2 regions of the Pseudomonas sp. NPDC007930 genome follow, and region 2 is predicted to be linked to the other one. Evidence: predicted binding sites of a transcription regulator. Region 2 holds the regulator's gene; the other holds the start of a gene.
What was found. The regulator sigma-54, encoded in region 2, starts transcription at its own class of promoters, with help from an activator protein. The targets are predictions, from matches to a motif close to ANTGGCATNNANNTTGCTNT.

Region 1 (9,283 bases), on a different contig from region 2:
CCGCCGCCACGGCGCACCCCGCGCACGGGGCAGGCGTCGAGGTAATCCAGGCCCACGGCAACCTTCAGGTGCCGCTCCGGGCGCGCCAACTGGTGGGTCACGTCGAAGCTGTACCAGGCGCCGTCGATCCAGGCTTCGGCCCAGGCGTGGCTTTCAAGCTGCTCACTGCCCTCGGTGAACAGATACCCGGCCACGTAACGCGCCGGCACCTCCAGGCTGCGCGCGCAGGCGACGAAGGCGTGGGCGTGGTCCTGGCATACGCCTTGGCCAAGGCTGAAGGCCTGGGCGGCGGTGGTGTCGAGCTCGGTCACGCCCGGGGTGTACACCAGGTGCTCACCCAAGGCCGCCATCAGGCCGATCAGGCCCTCGCGGTCGGCCGCGCCGGCGTGCTGGCGGGCGAACGCGCGCAGGGCGTCGTCAGCCTCGGTCAGGCGGGTAAAGCGGCGGTAGGGCAGCGGCGAGCCGTCTTCATGCTCGGCCTCGCGTTGCTCGTCGATGTCGACCAGGCCGCGGGCGCTGATCACGATGTGGTCGTGCGGGCCTTCGAGGGTGAGCACGTGGAGGATGTTGCCAAACGGGTCGATCTGCGCGCGCACCGGTTTGGGCAGGTCGAGCTGCCAACTGACCACGTGCTGGCGCTCGCTGTCGTGGGGGGTGAGGCGCAGGTACTGGATGCTCGCGCGCACTTCATCGTCATAGTGGTAGGCGGTTTCGTGGCTGATCGAGAGTCTCATACGACCTCCAGGTAGGAAGAGTGAACCGCGTCACCGAGGTCGCGGATCGCGGCGATGAAGTCATTGAGCCATTCATGCAGCCCGGCCTCGAGGATTTCGTCGATGCCGGTGTAGCGCAGCCGCGCGTCCATTTCCGCGACCATGCGTTGTGCCGGGCGGCCGTTCAGGCCCGGCAGCGAGGAGAGGATCTGGTCGATTTCCTCGGTGCAGGCGCGCAACGAGCGCGGCACGTCGGCGCGCAGCAGCAGCAACTCGGCCACCGGCCGGGCGGCAGGCGCGTCGCGGTAGATTTCAGTGTAGGCCTCGAATGAGGACAGCGCGCGCAGCAGGGCGCTCCACTGGTAGTAGCTCCAGGCGGAATCATCGGCCACGCTGGCCAGGGCCTTGATGCTCATCATCTCGTAGCGGGCGTCGAGCAGGCGCAAGGTGTTGTCGGCGCGCTCGATGAAGGTGCCCAGGCGGATGAAGCGAAACGCATCGTTGCGCATGATGGTGCCGTAGGTGGCGCCGCGGAACAGGTGCGAGCGCTCCTTGAGCCACTCGCAGAAGCGGCTCATGCCGTAGCGGTTCAGGCCCTGGGCGGCGATGCCGCGAATCTCCAGCCAACTGGCGTTGATGTTCTCCCACATGTCGGCGGTGATCCGCCCGCGCACCGCGTGGGCGCTGGCGCGCGCCGCGCCCAGGCAGCTGTAGATGCTGGCCGGGTTGTCGGCATCGAGGGCAAAGAAGTGCAGCAGCCGCTCGGCGTGCATCTGCCCGTGGCGGGCCAGGTAATCCTCCAGCGTGCCGGTGATCAGCAGCGGCATGGCGATTTCGTCCAGCCCGTCACGGCCGTCTTGCGGCATCATCGACAGCGAGTAACTCACATCGAGCATCCGCGCCATGTTCTCGGCACGTTCCAGGTAACGCGACATCCAGTAAAGATCTGAGGCAGTTCTACTTAGCATGGGTCGTTTTCCTTCAGCCCCGGCACCCGGGGCACGCAACCTTTAATCTTCGACAACCCAAGTGTCCTTGGTACCACCGCCCTGGGAGGAGTTGACCACCAGCGAGCCTTCACGCAGCGCCACGCGGGTCAGCCCACCGGGCACCACGCGGGTTTCCCGGCCCGACAGCACGAACGGGCGCAGGTCGATGTGCCGCGGCGCGATGCCGTTTTCAACGAAAGTCGGGCAGGTCGACAGCGACAGCGTGGGCTGGGCGATGTACGCGTGGGGCTTGGCCTTGAGGCGGGCGCGGAAATTCTCGATTTCCTCTTTGCTGGCCGCCGGCCCCACCAGCATGCCGTAGCCGCCAGAGCCTTGGGTTTCTTTCACCACCAGTTCCGGCAGGTGGGCCAGCACGTGGGAGAGCTCCTCGGGCTTGCGGCACTGCCAGGTGGGCACGTTCTTCAGGATCGGCTCTTCGTCGAGGTAGAAGCGGATCATGTCGGTGACGAACGGGTAAACCGATTTGTCATCGGCCACGCCGGTGCCGATGGCGTTGGCCAGCACCACGTTGCCGGCGCGGTAGGCCGACAACAGCCCAGGCACGCCAAGCATCGAATCGGGGTTGAAGGCCAGCGGGTCGAGGAAGGCGTCGTCGAGGCGGCGGTAGATCACATCCACCTGCTTGGGGCCGTCGGTGGTGCGCATGAACACTTTGTCGTCACGCACGAACAGGTCAGCGCCCTCGACCAGCTCCACGCCCATTTCGCGGGCCAGGAACGCGTGCTCGAAGTAAGCACTGTTGAAGCGGCCCGGGGTCATCACCACGGCGGTGGGGTTGTCCAGCGGGCTGGCGCTCTTGAGGGTGTCGAGCAGCAGGTTGGGGTAGTGGTCAATCGGCAGCACGCGCTGGGCCGAAAACAGCTCGGGGAACAACCGCATCATCATCTTGCGGTCTTCGAGCATGTAGCTCACGCCGCTGGGGGTGCGCAGGTTGTCTTCGAGCACGTAATAGGTGCCGTCGCCGTCGCGCACCAGGTCCACCCCGGAAATGTGCGAGTAGATGCCACGGTGCAGGTTCAGGCCCTGCATCGCCAGTTGGTATTGCTCGTTGGCCAGTACCTGGTCGGCGGGGATCACCCCGGCCTTGATGATGCGCTGGTCGTGGTACAGGTCGGCGAGGAACAGGTTCAGCGCCTTGACCCGCTGGATGCAGCCCTTTTCGACCACCCGCCATTCACTGGCCGGGATGCTGCGCGGAATGGTGTCGAACGGGATCAACCGCTCGGTGCCTTGCTCGTCGCCGTAGAGGGTGAAGGTGATCCCGGCCCGGTGGAACAGCAGGTCGGCTTCACGGCGGCGCTGCGCCAGGGTTTCTTCGGGCGTCTCGGCGAGCCACCGGGCGAATTCGCGGTAGTGCGGGCGGACCTTGCCGTCGGCGTCGTACATTTCATCAAAATAGGTTCGGCTCATGCCGCACTCCTTGTCACCTGGACACAAGGCCTGTCGCAAGGCCCGTGCCATCGGCATAAACCCCGTAAAAACAGTGTATTGCATGCCCTGATCGCTGCCCGCGCACCACAATGGCGCGCGCACCACGGCGAAAGCGGCCAGCCACGCCTCATTGCGAAGCAACGCAACGGGGTGCTGGGTATGACCAGCATAGCCACAGTTGATTTCACGCAGGAAGCATGAGGGTGAATAAAGGCAGGTTTTTGCTGAGGGCTCGGGGGCCTTCGCCCGCTACGAACGGCCCGCGGGAGGAGCACATAGCCTGGAAGAATGCCGGGAATGAAAAAGGCCAGCCGAAGCTGGCCTTGAACCGGGCACGCCCTACGCGTTGAGCTTGCGAACGCGCTGTTTCACACCCCAGCCTTCGAATTCACCATCGAGCGGGCGTACCCGCAAGGCGAAATCCCGTTCGAACTCGTCGATACCGGTATGGGTGGCGTACATCAGTTTGGACAGTTCAAGGTGCCAGGCGCCGTCGTCACGCTCACAGACCTGGGCGTTGAGTGATTCACCCCGGAACTTCCCGGCAGCGGCGCGCGCGCGGCGCTCGTCGGGGAACACTGCGTAGAACTCGATCGGGTGGATGCGGGCGAAGTCGAAACCGCCCTCTTTCATGCGGCGCAGCACCGCGGTGCTGATGTCTTCCTGGTAGGCATTGCTCATGAAACGTCCTCCTCATTGGCGATGGATAGACCTTCCGTTGTTGCCAGGACCTCCCTTGCAGGTTAGGGCGAAGCGGCGATTGCACCGCTTGGAGCATGGACTGAACGTGGAGCATGACCCACAAGGCGTTGCCTGGATACCGCAACGCCTTGCAGCAGAGAGTAGGTGAAAACCCCGTGGCGCACCAGAGGCTAGGCGACCTGGGTGATGGAGGTGATGCGCACGCCGTTTTGTTCTTCCAGCCACTTGGCCGTGGGCGACGGCGAGCGGTTCTCGAAGTCGTTGAGGTCGACCTTGTCGATCACCGGGAACAGGTGTGATCGGATCATCCGCGCGACTTGCTCGTCGCTGGGGCGTTCTTCCGAGCGGATGTGGGTCGGTAGGCGGGTGGGTACGCCTTTCTGATCGACGAAGGTGACTTCCCACTCTGTTTTCATTGGCAGCTCCCTCAAGACGATGGACGAATAGGGTGCACGACCCCGCACTGATGTTGACCCGGCCCCAGCGGTGATGTTCCGAATAACTCTAGCCCACCGCCTGGCCCTCGCAGCTTGTTAGTTGACTCTTACCCACTTGCACCCAACCCTGCGCCTCACTACCTTAGCGCCTTCCCGTTGCCTGCCCGCAGGAGTAGCCATGGCTTCGCCCGTTTTGCGCCCTCTTTTTTCCCGCCTGGCCATGGCCACCACCGCCGCCGGGCTGCTTGGCCTGGCCGGTTGCCAGAACTGGCTCGACGACCATTACGCCGACAGCCTTCCGCCCAGCCGTGGGGTGCAGCCGGTCACAGGGCTGGCCAATAACGTGTCGATCCGGCGCAACCCGCTGGGCATGCCGTTGATCGAAAGCAGCAACTTTCACGACGCGCTGTTCACCCTGGGCTACGTGCACGCCAGCGACCGCATCAGCCAGATGGTCGGCATGCGCCTGCTGGCCCAGGGCCGGCTGGCCGAATTGGCCGGCCCGGCGGTGCTCGACGTTGACCGGTTCATGCGCAGCGTCGACCTGAAAAGCCGCGCCGACGAGCTGTACGAGGCGGCTTCGCCACGCATGAAGCAGTTCTTCGAGGTGTACGCCCGCGGGGTCAACGCCTGGCTGTTCCGCTACCGCGACAAACTGCCGATGGACCTCGCCCAGGCCGGCTACACCCCCGAATACTGGAAGCCGCAGGATTCCGCGCTGATTTTCTGCCTGATGAATTTCAGCCTGCAGGCCAACCTGCAGGAAGAAATCAACTCGCTGATCCTGGCGCAGAAGGTCGGCGCCGATAAGCTCGCCTGGCTGCTACCGGTGTACCCCGACGAAGCCCTGCCCTTCGACGAAGCCGCCAAGCTCAAGGGCCTGAACCTCGGCGGCCAGTTGGCGGGCTTGAGCCAGGTCGGCGAGCAACTGGCCGCGCTCGGCCAGCAGGGCTTCGCCGCCTCGAACAACTGGGCATTCACCCCGGCGCGCAGCCGCAGCGGCAAAAGCCTGTTCGCCAACGACACCCACCTGCCGATCGGCATCCCCTCGGCGTGGAACTTCGTGCAGATCCGCGCCCCGAAATACCAGGCCGCGGGCGTGTCGCTGGCGGGTATCCCGGCGGTGGTGGCCGGCTTCAACGGCCAACTCGCCTGGGGCATGACCATGGTCATGGGCGACAACCAAGACCTGTTCCTGGAGCAGGTCAAACGCGAGAACGGCGCCCTGCTCTACCTGGCCAATGGCAAGTGGCAGCGCGCCAGCGCGCGCAACGAAACCTTCTTCATCAAGGGTGAAAAACCCGTGCGCGAGGTGCTTTACAGCACCGCCCACGGCCCGTTGCTGAACCCCGCGCTGGGCGAGCGCAAGCTCGCCGTGCAGCCGCAGGCGTTCAGCAGCGGCTATGGCCTGGCGCTGAAGATGCCCGACTTCAAGGGCGACAAGAGCCTCGACGCGTTCTTTGACCTGTCGCGCGCGCAAACCGTCGAAAAAGCCTCCGACGCCACCCGCGAGATCCGCGCCATTGCCTTGAACATGGTGTTCGCCGACGCCAACCACATCGGCTGGCAGGTCACCGGGCGCTACCCCAACCGCAAGGACGGCAAGGGCCTGGTGCCGTCGCCGGGCTGGAACGGCCAGTACGACTGGGACGGCTACGCCGACGCGATGCTGCACCCCTACGACCAGGACCCACCGCAAGGCTGGCTCGGCACCGCCAACCAACGGGTGATCCAGCCCGGCTATGGCATGCAGTTGTCCAGCTCGTGGTATTCGCCGGGCCGCTACGAGCGCCTGGCGCAACTGGCGGCCAACGGCAAGCAGGACGGCCGCAGCATGATTGCCATGCAGTACGACCAGACCACCACCTTCGCCGCCAAGCTAAAGGCCATGTTCCAGGCCCCGGGCATGGCCGCGCCGCTGAAAAAAGCCATGGACGCCCTGCCCGACGCCGACCGCGCCCGGGCCCGCGAAGCCCTCGACCGCTTGCTGGCATTCGACGGCCGCCTCGCGCCGACCTCGGCAGACGCCGCGCTGTACGAGTTGTTCCTGCAGCAGAGCGCCCGGGAGATCTTCCTCGACGAACTCGGCCCAGACACCAGCCCCGCCTGGAAAGCCTTCGTCGCCAACGCCGACGCCAGCTACTCGGCCCAGGCCGACCACCTGCTGGGCCGCGACGACAGCCCGTTCTGGGACGACGTGCGCACCCCGCAAAAAGAAGACAAACCCACCATCCTGGCGCGCACCCTGGCCGCCGCCATCAGCGCGGGCGAGGCGCAACTGGGCAGCAACCACAGCGCCTGGCAGTGGGGCAACCTGCACCATTACCGCTTTACCAGCGAAAGCACCAAGCTGGCGCCATGGCTCGACGCCAGCCAGCGCGCCGGCCTGGCGGCGATGGACGGCTACCTCAACCGTGGCCCGTACCCGGCCGGCGGCGACCAGGACACCCTCAACGCTTCGGCGTACCACTGGGGCGGCAGCGACTTCGACGCCTGGCTGGTACCGGCCATGCGCATCGTGGTTGACTTCGGCCAGCCAGAGCCGATGATCGGCCTGAACAGCACCGGGCAGTCCGGCAACCCCGCCAGCCCCAACTACGCCGACGGCATCGACGCCTGGCTGAAGGGCAATTACGTGACCTTCCCGATGCAATCGCAGAACCTCGACAAAGCCTACGGCAACCAGCGCCTGACCCTGGTGCCCGGCAAGTGAGTTGACCGATGCACACCCTCGACCTGTTCGCCGGCGCCACCCCGGCCGCCGGCGAACGCAGGGCCCTGGGCAGCCACGCCTGGCTGCTGGGCGGCTTTGCCTTGCCCTGGGTCGAGCAACTGCTGCCTGAGCTGCTGCGGCTGCGCACCCTGGCGCCGCTGCGCCAACTGAGCGTGCCCGGGGGCGGCAAGATGTCGGTGGGCACCACCAGTTGCGGCCTGCTCGGCTGGACCAGCGACAGCGCCGGCTACCGCTATACCCGCCTCGACCCGCAGACCGGCCAGCCCTGGCCGGCCATGCCGGCGGCGTTCCTCGAGCTGGCGGTGGCGGCGGCGCGGGAGGCGGGCTTCGAGGGCTTTGCCCCCGACGCCTGTTTGATCAACCACTACCGCCCCGGCGCGCGCATGGGCCTGCACCAGGACCGCGACGAACACAATCTGGCCGCGCCGATCGTGTCGGTGTCGCTAGGGTTGCCGGCGGTGTTCCAGTGGGGCGGCCTGCGCCGCGCCGACACCCCGCAAAAAGTGCCGCTGGCGCATGGCGATGTGGTGGTCTGGGGTGGCGAGGATCGCTTGCGCTTTCATGGGGTGATGCCGCTCAAGGCGGGCGAGCACCCGCGCCTGGGGCCGCGGCGGATCAACCTGACGTTTCGCCAGGCGGGGTAGGCTTGCAGGGCCCTTCGTCCGGCACAGCCGGAGTGCCGGGCGATAGGCCCTCAACCCCTAGGCTGCAACACGCCGCGCAACGCCTCGATACAGCGCTCGGCCGGCTCGGCCACGGCGCTGCGCACCGCGCTTGCCGCCACCACCGCGATCGGCAAGGCCGGGGCAAAGGGCTTGATCGCCAGCCCGGTGGTGTCGATCCCGGCCAGGGAAAACTCATCGACCACCGTGACCCCCAGGCCCTGGCGCACCAGATTGATCGCCATCGAATAGCGGTTGGTTTCCAGCGACGACACCGGCCGCTCGCGGAACCCGGCGATGGCGCTGGCCATCATCGCGACGATGCGCGGGTCAGTGGTGATGTAGATCAGCTCGCGCGGCGGCAGGTCGTCCCAGCCGATGGCGGCGCGCCCGGCCAGCGGGTGCGCGGCGTTCATCACGCAGACCATCTGGCCCTGGCAAACCACCCCCGGCGGCGGCGCCTGGGGGTCGACCGGTTGGAGTAAAAAGCCCAGGTCATACTGCTGGCGTTCGATCGCGGCTTCGATTTCGTTGTTCAGGTACATGTCGAGCACCAGCCCCAGGTCGGGGAAGGCCTGGCGCAACACCGGCGCCAGCAGCGGCAGCACGTTGATCGCCAGCGCCGGGGTGGCGCACACGCGCAACTGGCCGACACGGTAGCGCTGCACGTTTTCCAGGAAGCGATCGAAGCGGGCGATGCCCTCTTGCATGCGCAGCGCTTCTTCGAACACCTGGCTGGCCTCGGCGGTGGGCTTCATCTTGCCGCCGCTGCGCTCGAACAAGGTAAAGCCCAGGTGCTGTTCGGTCAGCGCCAGGCTCTTGCTCACCGAGGGTTGCGACATGCCCAATGCCTGGGCGGTGGCGGTCACCGAGCCCAGTTGCACCACCCGCACGAAGACCTCGAGTTGTTTATTGCTCATTGCCATGGAGGAATAAACTTATGCATATTATGAATTTCGGTCTATAAATAATAGACCATAAACTGCCCGCCTATATACCAACCAGGGAATGTAACGATGAAGCTCATCACCCGTTTGGCCGGCGTGTTAACGCTGGTGTTCGGCATTGTCGGCGCATCCGCCGGCGTGGCTCAAGCCGGCGAACCGCAAGACGCACTGGGAGGCAATACGGTCAGGGTCGGCGCCGTGGCCGCGCCGCCGTGGTACCTGAAAGACCTGCTGAGCAACCAGTGGACCGGGTTGGTGCCCGATGTGGTCAACGCCATCTTCGAAGGCACCGGTGTGCAGGTGGAATACGTCGACACCCAGTGGGGCACCGCAGTGGCGGGCCTGCAGTCGAACCGCTTCGACCTGCTCGGCGGCTTCAACAATACCCCGGAACGGGCCAAGGCCGTGGACTTCACCCGGCCGATGGGCGCGCACAAGATCGGCGTACTGACCCTGGCCAACGACGCCGAGCGCTACGCCACCTGGGACAAGATCAATAATTCAGGCATCCGCCTGGCGGCCATCGACGGCTCGGCGGCGGCCAACCTGCTGCACCCGCAGCTCACCCAAACCCAGTGGGTGATCGTGCCGAGCAACGACGCGCTACAACTGGAAGTGGAAAGCGGCCGCGCCGACGCCCTGCTCAC
Region 2 (9,283 bases):
CGGCCGGCGTGCCCTGCCCCAGCACCTGGCCCTCGCCGACCACGTACACGTAGTCGGCGATGCTCGAGGTTTCGGCCAGGTCGTGGGACACCACGATGCTGGTGATGCCGAGGGCATCGTTGAGCAGGCGGATCAGCCGCACCAGCACGCCCATGGCGATTGGGTCCTGGCCGACGAAGGGCTCGTCGTACATGAGGATTTGCGGGTCCATGGCGATCGCCCGGGCCAGCGCCACCCGGCGCTTCATGCCGCCGGACAGCTCGTCGGGCATCAATTCGATGGCGCCGCGCAGGCCCACGGCCTGCAGTTTCATCAGGACGATGTCGCGGATCATTTCTTCAGGCAGGTCGGTGTGCACCCGCAGCGGAAACGCCACGTTCTCGAACACGTCGAGGTCGGTGAACAGCGCGCCACTCTGGAACAACACGCCCATGTGCTTGCGCGCGTCGAACAGGTCGCTGCGCGACAGCGTGGGCAAATTCTGCCCATTGACCCACACTTCGCCGGCCGAGGGCCGCAGTTGCGCGCCCATCAGCCGCAGCAACGTGGTTTTACCGCAGCCGGACGGGCCCATGATGCCCGTGACCTTGCCGCGCGGAATGCGGATGTCGACGTTTTCGAAGATGCTGCGCGTGCCACGCTTGAAGGTCACTCCCTTCAACTCGACCGCGTAGGCGTTATCGGTTGTCATTGAAACTCCTTGCGACGCCACCACGCCCTGTGGGGCGCCCCGCCGCAGAGCGAGGGCACAGCCCGGGGCGGGCCAAGTAAGCGGCGAACTATATCACTCTGGACACAGGCGGCCCACTCGCATATGCAAAACTCACTGTTTCAGAAAATGCCTCATACGCCCTGTTGCGCGGTCTTTACCGAAACGGGATGAACGCCAGGCTGCATTCCCCTATAATCCCCGCCCTTGCCTTTTCTTCGACCTGTTCGCCATGAGCCTGCACGAATCCCTGATCCAGTCCGCGCACCGCACCATTCGCCTCGAGCTGCAAGCCGTCGAGGGCCTGCTTTCGCATATTGGCGGCGATTTCGTCAGTGCCTGCGAGATGATCATGGCCGGCAGCGGCCGCGTGGTAGTGATGGGCATGGGCAAATCCGGGCACGTGGGCCGCAAGATCGCCGCCACCCTGGCCAGCACCGGCACCCCGGCGTTTTTCGTCCACCCCGCCGAGGCCAGCCACGGCGACATGGGCATGATCACCACCGCCGACATCGTGCTGGCGCTGTCGCATTCGGGCTCGTCGGCCGAGATCATGACCCTGGTGCCGCTGTTCAAGCGCCTGGGCATCCGCCTGATCAGCCTGACCGGCAACCCCGAGTCGCCGCTGGCCAAGGCCGCCGACATCAACCTCGGCGCGCCGCTGGCGCAAGAAGCCTGCCCGCTCAACCTGGCGCCCACCTCCTCGACCACCGCCGCGCTGGTACTGGGCGATGCCCTGGCGGTGGCGCTGCTCGAGGCGCGCGGCTTCACCGCCGAAGACTTCGCGTTCTCCCACCCCGGGGGCGCGCTGGGCCGGCGCCTGCTGCTGAAGGTCGAGAACGTGATGCACGGCGGCGAGCAACTGCCCCAGGTGCGCCGCGGCACGCTGCTGCGCGAGGCCCTGCTGGAGATGTCGCGCAAGGGCCTGGGCATGACCGTGGTGCTCGAGGAAGACGGCCGCCTGGCCGGGATCTTCACCGACGGCGACCTGCGCCGCACCCTGGACCGCTCGGTAGACATCCATACCGCGCGCATCGACGACGTCATGACCGTACACGGCAAGACCACGCGCCCGCACTTGCTCGCCGCGCAGGCGCTGAAGGTCATGGAAGACAACAAGATCAGCGCCCTGGTGGTGGTCGACGACCACAACCGCCCGATCGGCGCGCTGAACATGCACGACCTGCTGCGTGCCGGAGTGATGTGAATGAACCCAGACCTGCTCGAACGCGCGCGGCGCGTTAAAATCGCGATTTTCGACGTTGACGGCGTGCTCACCGACGGCCGCCTGTACTTCCTCGAAGACGGCAGCGAGTTCAAGACCTTCAACACCCTCGACGGCCAGGGCATCAAGATGCTCGGCAACAGCGGCGTGATCACCGCGATCATCAGTGGCCGCAAAACCGCCGCCGTCGAGCGCCGGGCCAAGGCGCTGGGCATCAGCCACCTGTACCAGGGCCGCGAAGACAAACTCGTGGTGCTCGACGAACTGCTCGGGCAACTGGGCCTCGAATACCAGGACGTCGCCTACCTGGGCGACGACCTCCCCGACCTGCCGGTGATTCGCCGCGCGGGCTTGGGCATGGCGGTGGCCAATGCCGCGCCGTTCGTGCGCGAGCACGCGCGCGCCGTGACCCAGGCCAGGGGGGGCGAAGGCGCCGCTCGCGAGTTCTGCGAGCTGATCCTCAAGGCCCAGGGCAAGCTCGAAACGCTGCTTGGCAGCTATCTATAAGGCGCCGGAAGGTTCCGGCACCGGTAAGGTCCGCATATGCAGAATAAGCTGTTTCGAAATATCATTGCGCTGTTGGTGCTGACGCTGGTCGTCGGCGCCATCGGCTACTGGCGGATCGCGCCAGAGCGCTTCATGGACAACACGCCCGTGGCAGTCGATGAAAACCTCATCGACTACTACGCCACGAACACTCACACGGTGCAGTACATGGAAGACGGCAGCGTGCAATATGAACTGACCGCCGACAAGGTCGAGCACAAGCAGGCCAACGAGGTGTCGTACGTCACCCGGCCCGACATGCAGATCTACCGTGGCACCCCCTACCCCTGGCACGTGCGCAGCGATCGTGCCGAGGTCAACCCCGATGGCACCCAGGTCGAGTTGATCGACGCGGTGAAGATGAACCGGACCGATCAGAAGGATCGCACCACCATCATCAACACCAGCCGCGCCACGGTTTTTCCACGCCGCCAATATGCCGAAACCGACCAGAACGTTAGAATCGACGGCGCCAACGGGGTCACCACGGCCAAAGGCATGAAAGCGTATTTGAAAGACAGCAAGGTAGACTTGCTGTCCAACGTAAGAGGACAGTATGACGCTCGCTCTCGCTAAAACTCTCCCTGTTCTGCTTGGCCTGAGTGCGGCGCTCGGGAGCGTAGACGCCCTGGCGCTGCCCACCGACCGTGACCAGCCGATCCACATCCAGGCAGACACCTCGCAGCTTGACGACAAGCAAGGCGTGGCGGTGTACACGGGCGATGTGATCATCACCCAGGGCACCATGAAGATCACCGGCAACAAGGTGACCGTCACCCGCGACTCCAACGGCGACGTGAAGACCTTCACCTCCGTGGGCAACCTGGCTTATTACGAGCAGAAGCCGGCGGTGAACAAACCCATCGTGCAGGCGTGGGCGATCACCATCGACTACCTGGCCAACCAGGACCGGATCATCCTCACCGACCGCGCCAAGGTGCTCAACGACGGCAACGTGTCGACCGGCGAGAAAATCGTCTACGACACCGTCAAGCAGGTCGCCAACGCTGGCCGCGCCACCGGTTCGAAGATCACCGCGCCGCAGCCGCGGATCGACATGGTGATCCAGCCGAAGAAGAAAACCGACCAACCAGAGAAGGCGCAGTAATGGCAACTCTGAAGGCCCAGCACCTGGCCAAAAGCTACAAAGGCCGCCAGGTGGTCCGTGACGTCAGCCTGTCGATCGACAGCGGCCAGATCGTCGGCCTGCTTGGCCCGAACGGCGCCGGCAAGACCACCTGCTTCTACATGATCGTCGGCCTGGTGCAGGCCGACCAGGGCCGCGTGCTGATCGACGACCTCGACGTCAGCCACCAGCCCATGCACGGCCGCGCGCGCTCCGGGATCGGCTACCTGCCGCAGGAAGCCTCGATCTTTCGCAAGCTGTCGGTGGCCAAGAACATCATGGCCATCCTCGAAACCCGCAAAGACCTCGACGCCGCGGGCCGCCGCCAGGAGCTCGAAAGCCTGCTGCAGGAGTTCCACATCACCCACATCCGCGACAACCTCGGCATGAGCTTGTCCGGCGGTGAGCGGCGCCGGGTGGAGATCGCCCGCGCCCTGGCGACCTCGCCCAAGTTCATCCTGCTCGACGAGCCTTTCGCTGGCGTCGACCCGATCTCGGTCGGCGACATCAAGCAGATCATCCACCACCTCAAGAACAAGGGCATCGGTGTGCTGATCACCGACCACAACGTTCGCGAAACCCTGGACATCTGCGAAATCGCTTATATCGTCAATGACGGCCAATTGATCGCCGAAGGCAGCGCCGAAACCATCCTGGCCAACCAGTTGGTCAAGGAAGTGTACCTGGGCCACGAGTTCCGCCTTTGAGCAAGGGCCCGTGCCCCCTGGGCCCGGGCCATTCTTGTGCCAGGTTCTGATAGAGAACACTAGGCAAACCCCCAGGTTTCAGGCATATAATTTGCTTAAGGCTGCGACCCCTTTCACAGGGCGGGCAGTGTGTAGTGGATGGCGCCCCGCGCCGGCAGAACAAGGTGTCTAGCTTCCGCCATGAAACCAACGCTTGTCCTAAAAATGGGCCAGCAACTGACGATGACACCGCAGTTGCAACAGGCCATCCGCCTTCTTCAGCTCTCCACGCTGGATCTCCAACAGGAAATCCAGGAGGCGCTGGACTCCAATCCCATGCTCGAACGCCAGGAAGACGGCGAAGACTTCGACACCAGCGACCCGATGGCCGACCATGCCGAAATGAAGGCCAATGGTGAAGCCCAGGAAGCCGCCTACCAGGAAAGCAGCTACCAGGACAGCGCCCCGGTGGCCGAGCGCGAAGGTGGCGAGGAAGGCGACTGGGGCGACCGTATCCCCAACGAGCTGCCCGTAGACACCGCCTGGGAAGACGTTTACCAGACCAGCGCCAGCAGCCTGCCGGCCAGCGATGACGACGAGTGGGACTTCACCACCCGCACCTCGGCCGGTGAAAGCCTTCAAAGCCACCTGTTGTGGCAGCTCAACCTGGCGCCGATGTCCGACAACGACCGGCTGATCGCCGTGACCCTGATCGACAGCATCAACGGCCAGGGCTACCTCGAGGCGACCCTCGAGGAGATTTGCGAGGCGTTCGACCCCGAGCTCGACATCGAGCTCGATGAAGTCGAAGCCGTGCTGCACCGCATCCAGCAGTTCGAGCCCGCCGGCATCGCCGCGCGCAGCCTGAGCGAATGCCTGGCCCTGCAACTGCGCCAGCTACCGGCGAAAACCCCTTGGCTGGCTGAAGCCCAGCGCCTGGTCGGCGACTACATCGACCTGCTCGGCAGCCGTGACTACAGCCAACTGATGCGGCGCATGAAGGTCAAGGAAGACGAGCTGCGCCAGATCATCGAGCTGGTACAAAGCCTGAACCCCCGCCCCGGCTCGCAGATCGAGTCGAGCGAGCCCGAATACGTGGTCCCAGACGTCATCGTGCGCAAGGACAGCGAACGCTGGCTGGTCGAGCTCAACCAGGAGGCGGTGCCACGGCTGCGGGTCAACCCGCAATACGCCGGCTTCGTGCGCCGCGCCGACACCAGCGCCGACAACACCTTCATGCGCAACCAGTTGCAGGAGGCGCGCTGGTTCATCAAGAGCCTGCAAAGCCGCAACGAAACCCTGATGAAGGTGGCCACGCAGATCGTCGAGCACCAGCGCGGCTTCCTCGACTACGGCGACGAGGCCATGAAGCCGTTGGTACTGCACGACATCGCCGAGGCGGTGGGCATGCACGAGTCGACGATTTCCCGGGTGACCACGCAGAAGTACATGCACACCCCCCGTGGCATTTTCGAATTGAAATACTTTTTCTCCAGCCACGTCAGCACCTCCGAAGGCGGTGAATGCTCGTCTACGGCGATCCGCGCGATCATCAAGAAACTGGTCGCCGCGGAAAATCAGAAAAAGCCATTGAGCGACAGTAAGATCGCTGGTTTACTGGAGGCACAGGGCATCCAGGTGGCTCGCCGCACTGTCGCCAAGTACCGTGAATCCCTCGGGATCGCGCCGTCCAGCGAACGCAAGCGGTTGATGTAGCGCACCAGGTGCCGGCCCTGGCGGCAAGGCCGCGGCCAGGGCCCTCGTGTTCAGGGGGCCGGTATTTCCAGCCTCTTTATGCACTGGCAATAAGGAGAAGCGGTATGCAAGTCAACATCAGTGGGCATCAACTGGATGTGACCGACGCCATGCGTAGCTACATTGGCGAGAAGCTTTCCAAGCTCGAGCGGCATTTCGACAAGATCACCAACGTGCAGGTGATCATGGAGGTCGAAAAGCTCAAACAGAAAATCGAAGCCACCCTGCGGGTACCGGGTGCGGAAGTGGTGGCCAACGCCGAACATGACGACATGTACGCGGCCATCGACCTGCTCACCGACAAACTCGACAGGCAACTGCTCAAGCATAAGGAAAAACAGCAGAGCCACTTCCAAGGTGCGGCCGCTCGCTGATCTCCCCCCCATGATCCGACTCGAACAGATCCTGACCCCCGGCCGTTCCCTGGTGAACGTGCCGGGCGGCAGCAAGAAACGCGTACTGGAAACGATCGCCAACCTGGTAGCTCGCGAGCTGCCCGGCCTCGACAGCCAGGACATCCTCGAAGCGCTGGTAGCCCGCGAACGCCTGGGCTCGACCGGCTTCGGCAACGGTATCGCCATTCCGCACTGCCGGCTGGCCGGCTGCCAAGCGCCGATCAGCGCGCTGCTGCAACTCGACCACCCGGTAGACTTCGACGCCATCGACGGCGCCCCGGTCGACCTGCTGTTCGTGCTGCTGGTGCCGCAGGCGGCCACGGACGAACACCTCGAACTGCTGCGCCAGATCGCCAGCATGCTCGACCGCAAGGACATCCGCGAGCACCTGCGCTCGGCCGGAGACAGCGAAGCCCTGTACAAGGTGGTACTGGACGCCCAGAAGGGTCACTAAGCATGCGCCTGATCATCGTCAGCGGCCGCTCCGGCTCCGGCAAGAGCACCGCGCTGGACGTGCTGGAAGACAACGGTTTCTACTGCATCGACAACCTGCCGGCCGGCCTGCTGCCGCAACTGGCGGAGCGCGCGCTGATCCACACCGAGCTGGCGCAGCCGCTGGTGGCGGTGTCTATCGATGCCCGTAACCTGCCCAGCCACCTGAGCCGCTTCCCCGAGCTGCTCGACGAAGTCCGCGGCCGGCACATCGTTTGCGACGTGCTGTACCTCGACGCTGACGAAGACACCCTGCTCAAGCGCTTTTCCGAAACCCGCCGGCGCCACCCGCTGAGCAACGCCGAGCGTTCGCTGGCCGAGGCGATCCGCGTGGAGCGCGACCTGCTCGGCCCGATTGCCGACCTCGCCGACCTGAAGATCAACACCACCCACCTGAACCTGTACCAGCTGCGCGACGCGATCAAGCTGCGCCTGCTGAACAAACCCGATGCCGGCACGGCCTTCCTGATCGAATCGTTTGGCTTCAAGCGTGGGGTACCGGTCGACGCCGACGTGGTGTTCGATGTGCGCTGCCTGCCCAACCCCTACTGGAAGCCCGAACTGCGCGAGCATTCCGGCCTTGACCAGCCGGTGATCGACTACCTGGCGGCCTCCCCGGACGTTCAGGAGATGTACCAGGATATTCACACCTACCTGTTCAAATGGTTGCCGCGCTTCGCCGCCAGCAACCGTGCCTATGTCACAATAGCCATCGGCTGCACGGGTGGGCACCACCGCTCGGTTTACCTCACCGAGCGCCTGGGCGCTGAACTGCAACACACCCTGAAAAACGTGCAGGTTCGCCATCGCGACCTGACCTGATAGGAACTGCCCCGCAATGCCCGCACTCGACATCACCATCATCAATAAACTGGGCCTGCATGCACGGGCCGCGGCGAAGTTCGTCGGCGTGGCCGGGCGCTACCCGTGCCAGGTGCGGGTCGGGCGCACGGCCAGTTCACTGGTCGACGGCAAGAGCATCATGGCGGTGATGATGCTGGCGGCGGGCAAAGGCACGGACATCCACCTGAGCACCGAGGGCGAACAGGCCCAGGACGCGCTCGACGCCCTGGCCCAGTTGATCAACGACAAGTTCGACGAAGGCGAATAACGCCTTCAACCCAGCGCGGTATCCATCACCATCATCAGGCAGAAGCCCACGCACAGCCCCAGGCTGGCCAGCTTGTGATGGCCGTTGCTGCGCGACTCGGGAATGATCTCGTGGGTGACCACCAGCAGCATGGCGCCGCCGGCGAACGCCAGGCCCAACGGCAGTAGCATCTGCGCCAGGGTCACCAGCCAGCCACACAACACCGCGAACACCGGCTCGACCAGCCCTGAGGCGGCACCAATCAGGAACGCCCGCACGCGAGACATCCCCGCCCCGGCCAACACCAAGGCGATCACCAGGCCCTCGGGCACGTCTTGCAGGGCAATGCCGATGGCCAGGCTATTAGCGCCTTCCATATGGCCACCCGCCGATACGCCGACGGCCATCCCTTCAGGGATGTTATGCACGATGATCGCGATGACGAACACCCAGATGCGTGCCGGTACCACCGGCCGGTCAGGGGCCGACACCAGGGCCTCGGGGCTGGCCACTGGCACCTGCCGGTCGAGCAGGTACAGCGCCATGGCGCCGAGCATGATGCCGAAACTCACCAGTAAACCGGCGCCCCAGGCGGAAAAGCCCAACACCGCCGCAGCATCGAGGCCCGGCAGTATCAACGAAAAGGCAGTGGCCGCGAGCATCACCCCGGCACCGAAGCCCAGCAGGGTGTCGGCGGCGGCCACCGGCATATTGCGGATCACCAGCACCGGCACGGCGCCCAGGGCAGTACCCAGGGCGCACAATGCGCCGCCTTGCAGCGCGCGGAGCATGCCGCTGTCCAGTTGTAGCCAGTCCAGCGCCCGCGCTGCCAGCAGGGAAAACCCCGCCAGCAGCAGCAAGGTACCTAACGCCAGGCGGAACAGGCGAACACTGCTGACCGACAGATTGTCGGTTCGCTTGCCCACAGCCTGAGCGTCAGGCAATGGCGGCCTGGTAGCGTTTCTCGACTTCTGGCCAGTTGATGACGTTATAGAAGGCATTGATGTATTCCGGGCGGCGGTTCTGGTATTTGAGGTAGTAGGCGTGTTCCCAGACGTCCAGGCCCAGGATCGGGGTGTTGCCGTTCATCAGCGGGCTGTCCTGGTTGGCGCTGCTCTCAACCACGAGTTTTTTCGCCGGGGTTACGCTCAGCCACGCCCAGCCACTGCCGAAGCGGCTGACCGCGGCCTTGGTGAAGGCTTCCTTGAAGGCGTCGAAGCCGCCCAGCTCAGCGTCGATGGCCTGGGCCACCGAACCGC

Region 1: ACFZCE_RS19490 (circularly permuted type 2 ATP-grasp protein) is a predicted target of sigma-54. The motif match lies at 3,166-3,185, and genes of this name have one in related genera.

Annotation. Positions count from the first base shown of each region.
Region 1 covers NZ_JBIBKC010000010.1:69,334-78,616, reverse strand. The annotation lists gene ACFZCE_RS19500 (transglutaminase N-terminal domain-containing protein) at 1-734, opposite strand, end outside; gene ACFZCE_RS19495 (alpha-E domain-containing protein) at 731-1,681, opposite strand; gene ACFZCE_RS19490 (circularly permuted type 2 ATP-grasp protein) at 1,724-3,133, opposite strand; gene ACFZCE_RS19485 (ribonuclease E inhibitor RraB) at 3,494-3,835, opposite strand; gene ACFZCE_RS19480 (hypothetical protein) at 4,027-4,272, opposite strand; gene ACFZCE_RS19475 (penicillin acylase family protein) at 4,472-7,006, shown strand; gene alkB (DNA oxidative demethylase AlkB) at 7,015-7,671, shown strand; gene ACFZCE_RS19465 (LysR substrate-binding domain-containing protein) at 7,722-8,609, opposite strand; gene ACFZCE_RS19460 (transporter substrate-binding domain-containing protein) at 8,706-9,283, shown strand, end outside.
Region 2 covers NZ_JBIBKC010000002.1:459,928-469,210, forward strand. The annotation lists gene ACFZCE_RS06610 (ATP-binding cassette domain-containing protein) at 1-691, opposite strand, end outside; gene ACFZCE_RS06615 (KpsF/GutQ family sugar-phosphate isomerase) at 942-1,916, shown strand; gene ACFZCE_RS06620 (HAD hydrolase family protein) at 1,917-2,441, shown strand; gene lptC (LPS export ABC transporter periplasmic protein LptC) at 2,478-3,056, shown strand; gene lptA (lipopolysaccharide transport periplasmic protein LptA) at 3,037-3,588, shown strand; gene lptB (LPS export ABC transporter ATP-binding protein) at 3,588-4,313, shown strand; gene ACFZCE_RS06640 (RNA polymerase factor sigma-54) at 4,494-6,008, shown strand; gene hpf (ribosome hibernation-promoting factor, HPF/YfiA family) at 6,113-6,421, shown strand; gene ptsN (PTS IIA-like nitrogen regulatory protein PtsN) at 6,432-6,896, shown strand; gene rapZ (RNase adapter RapZ) at 6,899-7,756, shown strand; gene ACFZCE_RS06660 (HPr family phosphocarrier protein) at 7,773-8,045, shown strand; gene ACFZCE_RS06665 (ZIP family metal transporter) at 8,051-8,950, opposite strand; gene ACFZCE_RS06670 (Fe-Mn family superoxide dismutase) at 8,961-9,283, opposite strand, start outside.